DNA from 3 places in the Mesorhizobium abyssinicae genome. Region 2 is predicted to be linked to each of the others. Evidence: predicted binding sites of a transcription regulator. Region 2 holds the regulator's gene; each other region holds the start of a gene.

The links. Region 2 encodes PhoB, which activates phosphate uptake and scavenging genes when phosphate is short. Its sites were predicted from a motif close to TGTCATNNANCTGTCAT; they were not measured.
Region 1: the regulator PhoB is predicted to act here: its motif matches at 2,256-2,272, upstream of PU724_RS05560 (LTA synthase family protein).
Region 3: the regulator PhoB is predicted to act here: its motif matches at 3,393-3,409, upstream of PU724_RS20905 (RNA degradosome polyphosphate kinase).

The regions. Positions count from the first base shown of each region.
Region 1 is NZ_JARAKC010000002.1:199,033-203,885, reverse strand. It holds gene PU724_RS05565 (pilus assembly protein) at 1-253, shown strand, start outside; gene PU724_RS05560 (LTA synthase family protein) at 275-2,203, opposite strand; gene fabD (ACP S-malonyltransferase) at 2,473-3,414, shown strand; gene fabG (3-oxoacyl-[acyl-carrier-protein] reductase) at 3,474-4,211, shown strand; gene PU724_RS05545 (acyl carrier protein) at 4,425-4,661, shown strand; gene fabF (beta-ketoacyl-ACP synthase II) at 4,696-4,853, shown strand, end outside.
Region 2 is NZ_JARAKC010000006.1:248,968-253,820, reverse strand. It holds gene pstA (phosphate ABC transporter permease PstA) at 1-718, shown strand, start outside; gene pstB (phosphate ABC transporter ATP-binding protein PstB) at 734-1,558, shown strand; gene phoU (phosphate signaling complex protein PhoU) at 1,582-2,292, shown strand; gene phoB (phosphate regulon transcriptional regulator PhoB) at 2,312-3,001, shown strand; gene PU724_RS16065 (ROK family protein) at 3,005-4,249, opposite strand; gene xylF (D-xylose ABC transporter substrate-binding protein) at 4,515-4,853, shown strand, end outside.
Region 3 is NZ_JARAKC010000009.1:162,673-167,525, reverse strand. It holds gene ppx (exopolyphosphatase) at 1-1,079, opposite strand, end outside; gene PU724_RS20905 (RNA degradosome polyphosphate kinase) at 1,076-3,271, opposite strand; gene PU724_RS20900 (zinc-finger domain-containing protein) at 3,486-3,731, shown strand; gene PU724_RS20895 (FAD-dependent monooxygenase) at 3,751-4,853, shown strand, end outside.

The DNA of each region.
Region 1 (4,853 bases), on a different contig from region 2:
CGGCTCCGACAACCAGACGGCGGCTGCGCGCAATGTCGATGGCTGGACAAAGGATGTCTGCACGCAGCTGAAGAGCCAGGGCGTGCAGGTCTACACCATGGTGCTGCAGGCCGATACGGCGGCCAACCGCGCGCTCTACAGCGCCTGCGCCTCCGATCCGAGCGACTATTACGCCGTCAATGATCCAAGCAAGCTGCCGAACGTCTTCCAGACCATCGCCAGCAAATTTTCGAAGCTGCAGCTGACGAACTGAACGGCGGGTTCGCCCGCCGGCTCAGCTTGTGTGGGCGACGACCTTGTCGACCGTTTCGGGGAAGAAGTCCGGTGCGGCGCTTCGCTTGCCGAACATCATGTCGTACTGGATCAGCCGGAAATCGTTGATCGCCGGGTCGATCTTCTTCTGCCGCGCCCAGTCGGGCGTCGCCTCGCCGGCCGGCGACAACAGAAGGTTGCGGTCGACGACGCGGTAGCGCTCGCGCAGGGCGCCGAGGAAGCCGGTATAGTAGGGGTGCGTGATCCCGGCCGTGGTCAGGATATGGTAGGGCAGGAAGGCGGGGCTGACGGCGCCCATCTCCTCGGCCGGGCCGGTGCGGTTGGACCAGATGATCAGAGGCGTCTGGTGGTGCTCGAGTGCCGCTTCGGGCGAGGGCTCCTTGCGCGGCGCGACATTGTCCTTGAGGAAGCCGGTCTCGACATAGACCGGCCCGAGCGGCGGCAGATGATCGCCGAAGAAGGCGATCACCGTCGGCCGCTGGCGCTTCTTGGCCCATTCGACCAGCCGTTCCAGACCGCGGTCTGCGTCGGCTGAGCCTTCTGCATAGCTCAGCAGCGATTCACGCGCCCAGGAACTGATCGGCGCCGCGACCTTGTGGGACGGATTGTAGTAGCGGTACGGCTCGTAGGGCCCGTGGTTCTGCAGGCTGACGGCGAACAGGAAGACCGGGTCCTCGCTTGCGTCCGCCTCGCGGATGATCTCGTCGGTCATCGCCGCGTCGGAGGCCAGTGGCCCGCGCTTCTGCATCGGCGGCAGCGTCTCCTCCGAGCGGAAGTCGTTGAAGCCGAAATCGGCATAGACGGCGCCGCGGTTCCAGAACCAGTTGGTGCCGGGATGGATGGCGCGCGCCCTGTAGCCCTCGCTCTTCAGGAAGGTCGCCAGCGACGGCGTCGGCGTGCGCACATACTGCTGGTAGGGGATGGAGCCGGCCGGCAGGAAGGCGTTGGAGAAGCCGGTCAGCGCCTCGAATTCGATATTGGCGGTCATGCCGCCGAATTCCGGCGAGAACATATAGCCGGAGCGCAGCGCCCGCACATTGGGGATCGGGTCCGGCGTGATGGTGACGCCGGGCAGCTTGGTCGGATCCCAGAAGGATTCGCTCATGACGACGATGATGTCGGGCTTCTCGTCCGGCACCGAGGCCGTCACGTCAGGTCTCGCGATCGCCGCGATCGCCTTGTCGGAATAGCCGGCCGGCGCCGAGACATGGGCCATCGGCACGTTGAGCGCGAAAGCAAGCGCAAAGCCGTTGGAGGCGTAGTTCTCCTTCTGGTCCCACATGATCGGGATGATCTGCAGCCGGTCGCGGGTCCACGAGAAGGTGGCGTAGTCCATGATCGACACGAAGAAGGCAAGCAGCGGCACCGTCAGCGTCAGCCGCGCCAGCCGACCCTTGCGGCTGAGGATCGGCACCTTCCGGCGCCACAGGCGCCAGCCATAGACGAGCAGCGACAGGCCGGCCACGATGGCGATGGCGATGGCGACGGCGGTCAGCGGCCGCTCGCGCACCAGAAGCGGCATCAGCGCCATGATCTGGCGGGAGTAGAGGAAATCGGTCGGGTAGAGCGGATCGCCGAGATAGTGCGACTTCTGGTGGCCGACAAAGGCCAGCGCAAGGGTCAGCGGCGCCACGATCATCAGGCTCTGGTGGCTGCGGCCGAGCACGGCGTCCAGCCCGATCAGCACCAGCGCGAAGACGATGATGGTGGTCCAGCCCGGCTTGAAGGGCTGCAGGAAGAAGTCGACGGTGCCGGAAAAATCGCCGCGCACGATCCATTCGATGGCGAACACCAGTATGGCGGAGGCGAGCAGGGTAACGAGGCCGTAGCGGACGATCGGCCATCTCCGCCCCGGCAGATAGCCGGTGGATGGATCGTCTTCCAAGAACTGCGGCGCCACCTTGCCGGCGCCTTTCCTGATCCGTGCCACTTCGATATTCCCCGGCCCACGCTGCGCGCCAATCCGATCGGCGTCATTGAATTGTCATTGAACTGTCACGCAAAGCTAGCGCCTGTGGCGAAAATAAGAAGAGCCAGCAAACGAATCGTGAGCGGTTTTCATCATCAGTGATCGCCAAAAAGCCTTTTGGAACAGGCACTCGGGTGGTGATTTCGCGCCCGGACAGGGTGGCGCGGGCTTGACTTGCCCGTCCGCCTTGCGCCACAGGCAGGTAAAATCAGCCATTGGAGAGCCTCGATATGGCCGTCGCATTCACCTTTCCGGGACAGGGCAGCCAGGCCGTCGGCATGGGCAAGGACCTGGCGGACGCCTTTCCCGAGGCGCGCAGAGTGTTCGAGGAAGTGGACGACGCTCTCGGCGAGAAACTGTCGAAGCTGATCTGGGAAGGGCCGGAAGAGACGCTGACGCTGACCGCCAACGCCCAGCCGGCGCTGATGGCAGTGTCGCTGGCGGCGATCCGCGCGCTGGAAGCGCGCGGATTTTCGCTGAAGGACAAGGTCGCTTACGTGGCGGGGCATTCGCTGGGCGAATATTCGGCGCTTGCCGCCGCCGGCTTCGTTTCGGTGGCGGACGCCGCGCGCCTGCTGCGCGTGCGCGGCAATGCCATGCAGGCGGCGGTGCCGGCGGGCGAGGGCGCCATGGCGGCAATCATCGGGCTCGAGCAGGCCGATGTCGAGGCAGCCTGCGCCGAGGCTGCAAAAGGCTCCATCTGCCAGGTTGCCAATGACAATGGCGGCGGCCAGCTGGTGATCTCCGGCGCCAAGCCGGCGGTCGAGCTGGCGGCAAAGCTGTGCACGGAAAAGGGCGCCAAGCGGGCGCTGATGCTGCAGGTCTCCGCCCCCTTCCATTCGGCGCTGATGCAGCCTGCCGCCGAAATCATGCGCGAGGCGCTGGCCGGCGTGGCAAAGAATTCGCCGGTGGTTCCCGTCGTCTCCAACGTCACGGTCACCCCGACCAGCGATCCCGACGAGATCGCCCGGCGCCTGGTCGCGCAGGTGACGGGCCGCGTGCGCTGGCGCGAGACGGTGGAGTGGTTCGCCGCCAACGGAGTTGCCACGCTCTACGAAGTCGGTGCCGGCAAGGTGCTGTCGGGCCTGGCGCGGCGGATCAACCGCGACGTTGCCACCGGCGCCGTCGGCACGGCAGCCGATGTCGAGGCGGCGCTGGCCGCGCTCGCATAATCCACTGGCGATTTGAACGCACCCGTGTGAAGGGTGCTCTCTGAGATCAGGAGACCAACATGTTCGAACTGACCGGCCGCAAGGCGCTCGTCACCGGCGCATCGGGTGGCATCGGCGAGGCGATCGCCCGCGTGCTGCACAGCCAGGGCGCCATCGTCGGCCTGCACGGCACCCGCCTCGAGAAGCTCGAGGCGCTGGCCGCCGAACTCGGCGACCGCGTGAAACTATTCCCGGCCAACCTGTCCGACCGCGACGAGGTCAAGGCGCTCGGCCAGAAGGCGGAAGCCGATCTCGAAGGCGTCGACATCCTCGTCAACAATGCCGGCATCACCAAGGACGGCCTGTTCGTGCGCATGTCGGATGCCGATTGGGACAGCGTGCTGGAGGTCAACCTCACCGCCGTGTTCCGGCTGACGCGCGAGCTGACCCATCCGATGATGCGCCGCCGCCATGGCCGCATCATCAACATCACCTCGGTGGTCGGCGTCACCGGCAATCCCGGCCAGACCAATTACTGCGCCTCCAAGGCCGGCATGATCGGCTTTTCCAAGTCGCTGGCGCAGGAGATCGCCACCCGCAACATCACCGTCAACTGCGTCGCCCCGGGCTTCATCGAATCGGCCATGACCGACAAGCTCAACGACAAGCAGAAAGAGACGATCATGGCGGCGATCCCGACCCGGCGCATGGGCACCAGCGCCGAAGTCGCCTCCGCGGTCGCCTATCTCGCCTCCAACGAAGCGGCCTATGTCACCGGCCAGACCATTCATGTGAATGGCGGCATGGCGATGATCTGAGCAGCCTTGTTCCGACTATGGTCCGGCGGTTGTGAAAAGCGCCATTTCGGCTTGGACCTCCCGCATTTTTCGTGTAATGCGGCCGGCAACCCGGCGGTTCGGGCAAAAACCGGTCCTGTGGCGTTGCGTTACCCGCAAGACCATATTTCAGCTTGATTAGCGGCATTCCGCCCGCTAACGAAGACAACTCAACATAAGACGAGGATGCCCCAAATGAGTGACACCGCAGAGCGCGTCAAGAAGATCGTCATCGAGCACCTGGGCGTCGATGCCGACAAGGTGACGGAGCAGGCGAGCTTCATCGACGATCTGGGCGCTGACAGCCTCGACACGGTCGAACTCGTCATGGCGTTCGAAGAAGAATTCGGCGTCGAGATTCCGGACGATGCCGCCGAGACCATCCTGACCGTCGGCGACGCGGTGAAGTACATCGACAAGGCCTCGGCCTGAGGCTTTTCGCGGGCATCACCGGGGAGGACCTGCGATGAGGCGTGTCGTCGTCACGGGCCTTGGCCTGGTTTCGCCGTTTGGCATGGGCTTCGAGCACAGCTGGAAGGAACTGCTGACCGGCCGCAGCGCAGCCAAGCGCGTCACCGAGTTCGAAGTGGAGGATCTTGCCTGCAAGATCGCCCACGTCATTCC
Region 2 (4,853 bases):
GGGCCTGTTCACCTATGGCGCCTCCAGCCGTCCGGAAACGTCGGGCATGGGCGTGGCCATCATCGGCTCCTTCTACATGATGGTGATCGTGCTGCTTCTGGCGCTGCCGATCGGCGTCGCCGCCTCCATCTATCTGGAGGAATTCGCCAAGAAGAACCGCTTCACCGACCTGATCGAAGTCAACATCAACAATCTGGCGGCGGTGCCGTCGATCGTCTTCGGCCTGCTCGGCCTCGCCGTGTTCATCAACTTCCTCGGCATGCCGCGCTCGGCCGCCTTTGTCGGCGGACTGGTGCTGACGCTGATGACGCTGCCGACGATCATCATCGCCACCCGCGCGGCGCTTGCCGCAGTGCCGCCGTCGATCCGCTCGGCGGCGCTCGGTCTCGGCGCCTCCAAGATGCAGATGGTGTTCCAGCACATCCTGCCGCTTGCCGCCCCCGGCATCCTCACCGGCACCATCATCGGCCTGGCGCGCGCGCTCGGCGAGACCGCGCCGCTGCTCCTGATCGGCATGGTCGCCTTCGTTGCCGACTATCCGAAGACGCCATTCGATCCGGCGACAGCGCTGCCGGTGCAGATCTACATGTGGGCCAACGAGGCAGAGCGCGCCTTCGTCGAGCGCATGTCGGGCGCGATCATCATCCTGCTCGTCTTCCTCATGGCCATGAACATCACGGCGATCGTGCTCAGGCGCCGCTTCGAACGGCGCTGGTAAAAGAAGGCATCTGGTATGAACATCATGACCGAACAGTCTCTTGAAAACGCAGTGGGCGACAAAATGAACGCCAAGTCGAACGAAGTGATCAAGATGCGCGGCGACAAGGTCGGCGTGTTCTATGGCGAGAAGCAGGCGCTGTTCGACGTCAATCTCGACGTCCGCCTCAACCAGGTGACGGCGCTGATCGGTCCTTCGGGCTGCGGCAAGTCGACCTTCCTGCGCTGCCTCAACCGCATGAACGACACCATCGATTCGGCGCGGGTGACCGGCAAGATCACGCTGGACCAGGAGGACATCTACGACAAGAGCATCGACGTCGTCGAGCTCAGGGCCCGGGTCGGCATGGTGTTCCAGAAGCCGAACCCGTTCCCGAAGTCGATCTACGAGAATGTCGCCTACGGCCCGCGCATCCATGGGCTGGCCAAGCGCAAGGCCGACATGGACCAGATCGTCGAATCCAGCCTGAAGAAGGCGGCGATCTGGAACGAGGTGAAGGACCGCCTGCACGAGCCCGGCACCGGCCTGTCCGGCGGCCAGCAGCAGCGCCTGTGCATCGCCCGCGCCATCGCCGTCTCGCCGGAGGTGATCCTGATGGACGAGCCGTGTTCGGCGCTCGACCCGATCGCAACCGCCCGCGTCGAGGAGCTGATCGACGAGCTGCGCCAGAACTACACGATCGTCATCGTCACCCATTCGATGCAGCAGGCGGCGCGCGTGTCGCAGCGCACGGCGATGTTCCACCTCGGCTACCTGGTCGAGGAGGGCGCCACCGACAAGATGTTCACCAACCCCGACGACAAGCGCACCCAGGACTACATCACCGGCCGGTTCGGCTGATTTCCAAGCACGAGGACAGGATCATGGGTGAACATCATACGGTTGCGTCTTTCGACGAGGATCTCGGCGCCATCAGCAAGCTGATCTCCGACATGGGCGATCTCGCCCGCTCGATGGTCGCCGGCTCGACGCGCGCGCTGCTCAATTCAGACAACGCCCTGGCGCAGCGTGTGGTGTCCGACGACGCCATCATGGACGCACGCCAGCGCGAGCTCGACGACCGCGCCATCACGCTGATCGCCAAGCGGCAGCCGATGGCCAACGATCTGCGCGCCGTGGTCGGCTCGATCCGCATGGCGGGCGACCTCGAACGCATCGGCGACCTCGCCAAGAACATCGCCAAGCGCGTCGGCACCGTCGGTCTCAGCGTCACGCCGCGCGACCTTTCGCATTCGATCGACGGCATGGCGCAGCTGGTGCTGATTCAGGTGCAGGGGGTCATCGAGGAATATGCCGCCGCGGATGCCGCGGCGCTTGCCAAGCTCCGCAACGACGACGAGCGCATCGACGTCAAATACACCTCGGTGTTCCGCGAGCTTTTGACCTACATGATGGAAGATCCGCGCAACATCACCGCTTGCACGCATCTGTTGTTCTGCGCCAAGAATCTGGAGCGCATCGGCGACCATGTCACCAATATCGCCGAGAACGCCTACTACGTGCTGACCGGCCAGCAACTGCCCGCCAATCGTCCGAAGCTGGACGAGACGGCGATGTCGGCGCCGGCGGCCTGAGAAGAAGGGTGACGGGCCGATGATCGCGCCACGCATCATGGTGGTGGAGGACGAGGAGCCGCTGGGGGTGCTGCTCCGCTACAATCTTGAATCGGAAGGCTACCAGGTCGAGGTGGTGACACGCGGCGACGAGGCCGAAATCCGGCTGCAGGAAAACGTGCCCGACCTCCTGGTGCTCGACTGGATGGTGCCGGCGGTTTCCGGTATCGAGCTCTGCCGGCGTCTCAGGATGCGGCCGGAGACCGAGCGGCTGCCGATCATCATGCTGACGGCGCGCGGCGAGGAAAGCGACCGGGTGCGCGGCCTCTCCACCGGCGCCGACGACTATCTGGTCAAGCCGTTCTCGACGCCGGAGTTCATGGCGCGCGTCAAGGCGCTGCTGCGCCGCGCCAAGCCGGAAGTCCTGTCCAGCATGCTGAAGGTCGGCGACATCGTGCTCGACCGCGAATCGCATCGTGTCTATCGCAAGAAGAGCGAGATCCGGCTCGGTCCGACCGAGTTCCGCCTGCTCGAATTCATGATGCGCCATCCCGGCCGCGTGTTCTCGCGCAGCCAGCTGCTCGACAATGTCTGGGGCGAGACGATCTACATCGACGAGCGCACGGTCGACGTGCATGTCGGCCGCCTGCGCAAGGCGGTCAACAATGGCCGCATGCCTGACGTCATCCGCACCATCCGCGGGGCCGGATACGCGATCAGGGAAGATTGACGCTCAGGCCACGTTCTTCCCGGTGGCGCCGCCTTTCACCTGCACGCCCGGCGCGAAAATCTCCTGGTCGACGAAGGTCAGTGCGCGCATGGCGCAGCCTTCGCGGATGAGCGGCAATTCGTTCGGCTCGGTGTCGAAGGAGATCGACTTCGAATGCTGGCCGCCGGCGGTCTGGGCGATCGCCTCGCGCAGCGCCGGCTCGATCAGGTCGAAGGCGGCGGCGCTGACGCCGACCATGGCGACGGGAGCTGGATCGATCAGCGCGAACAGGCTGCCGAGGCCGTAGCCGAGCGCCTCGCCGGCCTTGCGGTAGGCCTGGCGCTCCGGGCCGTCGCCGGCGCGCGCCCTGGCGGCGAGCGAGCGCATGTCGGCGTCGCTGACATCGACCGGCTCGGCGTCCTCGCCCATCTGCTTGGCATTGCGCCAGATCGCATAGTTGCCGGCATAGGCCTCGACGCAGCCGCGCCGGCCGCAGCGGCAGAGCGCGCCGCCCGGCCGGTGGATCATGTGGCCGAATTCGCCGCCGGAGGAATGGGTGCCGGTGAACAGCTCTCCCTTCAGCACCAGCCCCATGCCGATGCCGTGCGAGAGCAGGATGGCAATGAAGTCGTCGCGGTACCGCTCGGGATCGCGCCACTGCAGCGCCACCGCCATCATGTTGCAGTCATTCTCCATGGTGGCCGGAACGCCGAATTCGGCTTCCAGAATGTCGGCGAAGGCGATGTCGGTCTGCGGCGTGATCGGTGACCACAACATGGCGCGGGCATGGGTGTCGGTGATGCCCTGGATGCCCATGGCGATGCGGGCGACGCCGCGGACGTCGAGGTCGGGATCCTCGAAACGGCGCCGGACGATGGCCACGCATTCGCCGATCAGCTCGTCGCGCGGCATGATCGCCGTGTCGAGGCGGCGCTGCTCCTCGGCAATGACCTGCCCGGCATAGTCGATGACGGCGACGGAAAGGAAGTTCAGCGACAGGACCACCGTCATCACCGCCGTGGCTTCCGGATTGAGGGCAAGCCCGACCTGCGGCCGGCCGCGCTTCAGCGAAACAGCCTCGTTTGGCTTGCTCTCGGTCAGGATGCCTTCCTGGATCAGGTCGGACGAGATCGCCGAGATGGTCGAATGGCTGAGGCCGGTGGTGGCGGCGATCTCGGTACGCGACGGCTGGCCGGCGCGGCGCACGGCCGAAATAACCATCGCCCGGTTGCGTCGGCGCAGATCGTCGTGGCGGATTCCAACCGACATGCTTTGCCTTCCTCCCGGTCGTCGCGGCCGTTTTTGATTTCGAAGGCCGTCGGCGACACCGTATGAATAGTGGCAGAAGCGGGCCAGCCTGTCATTTATTTATTCCGGAGCTCGAAAAAAATTCGCCGAGGCCTCGGAATCGCTCAGAATCGTTGTTGACAGCGCTCCGCCGTTGGATCATATTTTTTTCGAGGCTCGAAAAAAAGCCTCTATGCCGGCCTCAGGGCCAGTCTGGGTCGCGCCGCAATGGCGCAGGGAGGAAATCATGAAGAAATTCGCAACCGCCATGCTGGCGGGTGTCGCCTTGTCGTTGACGCTCGCGTCGGTCGCCGAGGCGAAGGACAAGGTGATCGGCGTTTCCTGGTCGAACTTCCAGGAAGAGCGCTGGAAGACCGATGAAGCGGCGATGAAGAAGGCCATCGAGGCGGCCGGCGACAAGTATATTTCGGCCGACGCGCAGTCCAATCCCGGCAAGCAGCTGACCGACGTCGAAAGCCTGATCTCGCAGGGCGCCAATGCCCTGATCGTGCTGGCGCAGGACGCTTCGGCCGTCGGGCCGGCGGTGCAGAAGGCGCTGGACGAAGGCATTCCGGTCGTCGGCTAC
Region 3 (4,853 bases), on a different contig from region 2:
TGGCGGTATCGTGCCTCGTCCCCGGTCTCGTCGATGCCGAAGGCGGCGAAGGCCTTGCCGGTCCACTCGACCAGCTCATGGGCGTGGTGGACCGAGCGCGAGCGCAACAGCGCAAGCTCCTCGGCGGCCGAGATCAGCGGATCGGCCTTCTGTTCGGCCTCGTCGAGCAGCGAATAGAGGAAGCCCTCGCGCACGCCGAGCGCCGAGACGACGATCTTGGACGGCTGCATCGCCGCCATGATCTCCTGCAGCACGACGGCGCCATAGGGCAGCAGCGAGCGACGATTCTTCGAGACGCCCTCGATGCCCCTGACCTTCTCGATCTCGGCCTTCGTCACCTGCTTCAGGAAGCTCAGGGCGCTGTCGGCCGGTATCTCGTAGTGGTGCATGACGCCGAGCGGATAGTTGCTCATCTCCATGTGCAGGCGGGCGAGGTTTCGCCAGGTGCCGCCGACGGCGTAGAAGACCCTGCCCTGCCCGCCCTTCAGCAGCTTTGCCCGCGCCAGCTGCTCGCGCGCGATCTTCTGCGCCTGGGCGAGCGAGTTCTTCGCCATGTCCTGCAGGCGCAGGCCGCCGAGCGGCAGGGTGATACCGTCGCCGATCGCCTCGCCATTGATGTCGATCAGCTCGAGGCTGCCGCCGCCAAGGTCGCCGGCGATGCCATTGGCCGGGTGGAAGCCTGAGATGACGCCGAGCGCCGAATAATGCGCTTCCTGGCGCCCGGAAAGTACCCGGATCTCGGTCTTCAGCACATCCTCGGCGCGGTGGATGAAATCCGGGCCGTTGACCGCCTCGCGCGCGGCGGCGGTCGCCAGCACATACATGTGCTCCGCGCCCGCCTGGTCGGAGAGCGCGCGGAAGCGGCGGAACTCCTCCATCGAGCGGGTCACCGCCTCGGGGTCGAGCTTGCCGGTCGAAACGATGCCGCGGCCGAGGCCGGCCAGCATCTTTTCGTTGAACAGCAAGGTCGGCGAGCGCGCCAGCCCCTCATAGACGACAAGACGGATCGAGTTCGAGCCGATGTCGATGATCGACAGCGGCCGCCGGTCCTGGAGCCGGCCCTGGGAAGTAGAAATCACGCGGCGCCGTTCTTCTTGCGGCGCTTGAACTGGGCTATGCGCTTGGGCGCATGCGACTTCAGCGCGTCACCCCGTCCGGACAGGCTCGGATTGGTCATGAAATATTCCTGCGCGTTGAACGGTTCCTCGCCCTCCTCAAGCACGACGCGCCGGGAGGTTCCGTCAGCCAATACGTCGAAACTTTGCTGGTTGTCCATGATGTTGCCCAGCATGATCTGGCCAAGCACCTGTTCATGCACAGTTGGATTGGTGATCGGCACCATGGTCTCGACGCGGCGGTCGAGATTGCGCGGCATCAGATCGGCCGAGGAGATGTAGACGACGGCCCCATCCGAAGGCAGGCCGTGGCCGTCGCCGAAGCAGTAGATGCGGCTATGCTCGAGGAAGCGGCCGACGATCGATTTCACCCTTATGTTTTCCGACAGGCCCGGAACCTGCGGCCTCAAACAGCAGATGCCGCGCACGACGAGGTCGATCTCGACGCCGGCGCGGCTGGCATCGTAGAGCGCATCGATGATGATCGGATCGACCAGCGCGTTCATCTTCATCCAGATGCGGGCCGGCCGGCCCTCGCGCGCATGGGCGATCTCGTCCGAAATGTGCTTCAGGATGCGCTTGCGCAGCGTGAACGGCGAGACCGCCAGCCGCATCTCCTCGGCCGGCTCGGCATAGCCGGTGATGAAGTTGAAGAGCTGGGCGACATCGCGCGCGATCGTCGCGTCGGTGGTGAAGAACGACAGGTCGGTGTAGATGCGGGCGGTGACCGGATGGTAGTTGCCGGTGCCGAGATGCACGTAATTGCGCAGCTTGCCGTCCTCGCGCCGCACCACCAGCGACATCTTGGCGTGGGTCTTCAGTTCGAGGAAGCCGAACACGACCTGGACGCCGGCGCGCTCGAGGTCGCGAGCCCAGCGGATATTGGCCTCCTCGTCGAAGCGCGCCTTGAGCTCGACCAGCGCCGTCACCGACTTGCCCGCCTCGGCCGCGTCGACCAGCGCTCGGACGATCGGGCTGTCGTTGGAGGTGCGATAGAGCGTCTGCTTGATCGCCACGACTTCCGGGTCGGCCATCGCCTGGCGCAGGAACTGCACCACCACGTCGAAGGATTCGTAGGGGTGGTGGACGACGATGTCCTTCTCGCGGATGGCGGCGAAGCAGTCGCCGCCATGCTCGCGGATGCGCTCGGGAAAGCGCGGATTGTAGGGCGTGAACTTCAAATCGTCGCGCGCGACGGCGACGATCTCGGAGATCTGGCTCAGCGCCAGCGGACCGGTCAAGACGCTGATGCGGCTCGACGAAACGCCGAGCTCGCCGGCGACGAAGTCGCGCAGCGCGGGCGGCATCGACATGTCGAACTCGATGCGGATGACCGAACCGCGGCGACGCCGCTTCAGCGCCGTCTCGAACAGGCGCACCAGATCCTCGGACTCTTCCTCGACCTCGATATCGCTGTCGCGGATGAGGCGGAAGGTGCCGGAGCCCTTGACCTCGTAGCCCGGGAAGAGCTTGCCGATATAAAGGCCGACCGCTTCCTCGAGCGGGATGAAGCGGACATGGTTCTTGCGGTCGGGCAGGCGGATGAAGCGCTTCAGGGCCACCGGCAGGCGCAGCAGCGCGCTCATCTCCTCGCCGTTCTTGCGGTGGCGCAATTGCAGCGCCATCGAAAAGCCGAGATTGGGGATGAACGGGAACGGGTGCGCCGGGTCGATCGACAGCGGGGTCAGCACCGGGAACACCTGATCCTGGAAATGTTCTTCCAGCCAGGCCCTCTCGTCCTTGGTCAGCGCGTCGCGAGTGATGCTCTCGATGCCTTCCTTGTTGAGCAGCTGCATCAGCGCCGACAGGCTTTTCTGCTGGTCCTCCTGCAGGCGCTCGACCTCGCGCAGCAATTGTTCGAGCTGCTGCTCCGGCGTGCGGCCGTCCGGGCTCTTGAGGGCGATGCCCTCGCGCACCTGGCCGGCGAGGCCCGCGACGCGGACCATGAAGAACTCGTCGAGATTGGCGGCCGAGATCGACAGAAAGCGGACCCGTTCGAGCAGCGGATGGTTCGCATTCAGCGATTCTTCCAGCACGCGGCGGTTGAACTGCAGCCAGGAGAACTCGCGATTGACGAAACGGTCTGGATTGCCGGCTTCCGGGCTTGCCGCCTCGATGGTGATGAATTCGCTTTGCACCGGCTTCAGTTCGTTCATGATTCCTGCTCTTGCCCCTGCCCCGGTTTCCCTGAACATCCTTGTGGCGCCAGGCACTACGCCTGGCTGCAAAAATGCTCCAGCCGGTTAACCGGCTCAACTTATCCTCTGACAGGCTTTTGCGACAGTTTCATTTCATCGATCTTGCAAAGAGGCCGGTTATGATCCAGATGCAACTGGCCGAAAGCAGGCCGAGACCAAATTGGAGACGACGATGGCAGGCGGTTCCATTCCCCATTTCCAGAACGATGCGGGCCATCCGGCGATCGACATCGGCGTCAGGGAATTCATGTGCACGGGCGCCAACCCGCCTTTCGACCATCCGCATGTCTTCCTCGACATGGGCGACGACAACGAGAAGGTCTGCCCCTATTGCTCGACGCTCTACCGCTATTCGTCGAAGCTGAAGGCGACGGAAACGGTGCCGCCGGGCTGCCTCTATATCGACCAGGCAGCCTGACACTTTCGCGACACATCTGATGAACGACGCGCGCTCCCGGCAAGTCGTCATCGCCGGAGCGGGTATCGCCGGGTTAACCGCGGCCATTGCGTTCGCCGAACGCGGCTGTCCCGTGCAGATTTTCGAACAGGCGCCGCGGCTGGAGGCCGCCGGCGCCGGCATCCAACTTTCCCCCAACGCAACGCGCATCCTCAGGCAGCTCGGCGTGCTCGATCGGTTGCGGCCGCATGCCGTGCGGCCGGAGGCGGTGGTGCTGAAGGACGCCGCGACGCTCAGTGAACTGGCGCGGGTGCCGCTGGGGCAAGCCGGCGAGAGCCGTTGGGGTGCGCCCTATCTCGTCGCCCACCGTGCCGACGTACAGGCGGCGCTGACAGCGCAGGCCGCGGAGTGCCGCGACATCGAACTCGTCACCGGCGCACGAGTAACAGGCCTTGCCACCGGGCCGCAAGGCGTTGCGGTGACGGTCGAAGCGGACGGGCGCAGGATCGAGGCCAGCGGCCAATTGCTGGTCGGCGCCGACGGCGTCTGGTCGTCGCTTCGCGAAAAGCTCGCCGTCATGGAGCCGGGCTTCGGCAAGAGCCGCTTCTCGGGCGAGCTTGCCTGGCGCGCGACGGTCGCGGCTGAAAGTGCCGCCGGAGAAGCCTTTGCAACGGTCGGCGGCACGGACTGCGTCACCACCTTTCTGCATCCTGGCTTCCACCTGGTGGCCTATCCGGTGAGCCAAGGCAGCGCCTTCAACCTCGCCGCCTTCACCAGGGGCGAGCGCATCGCCGAAGGCTGGTCCGGCCATGCCGACCCGGCCATCCTCTCAGGCGCCATGCGCGGCACGGCGCCGGCGCTGGCAAGGCTTGTCGCGCTGGCCGGCCCGTGGACGGCGTTTCCGATCCATACCGTCGCCCAGCAGCGCTGGACGACGCCAGCCGGGATCGCGCTCATTGGCGACGCCGCGCATGCGATGACGCCGTTCGCGGCGCAGGGCGCCGCCATGGCAATAGAGGACGCCGCGATGCTTGCCGGCATGGTCGCCGACTTCCCCGACGATCCAGGGCAGAGCCTTGCCGTCTGGGAGAACCTGAGGCGGCCGCGCATCGCGAAGGTACTGAGGCGCGGCGCGCTCAACCG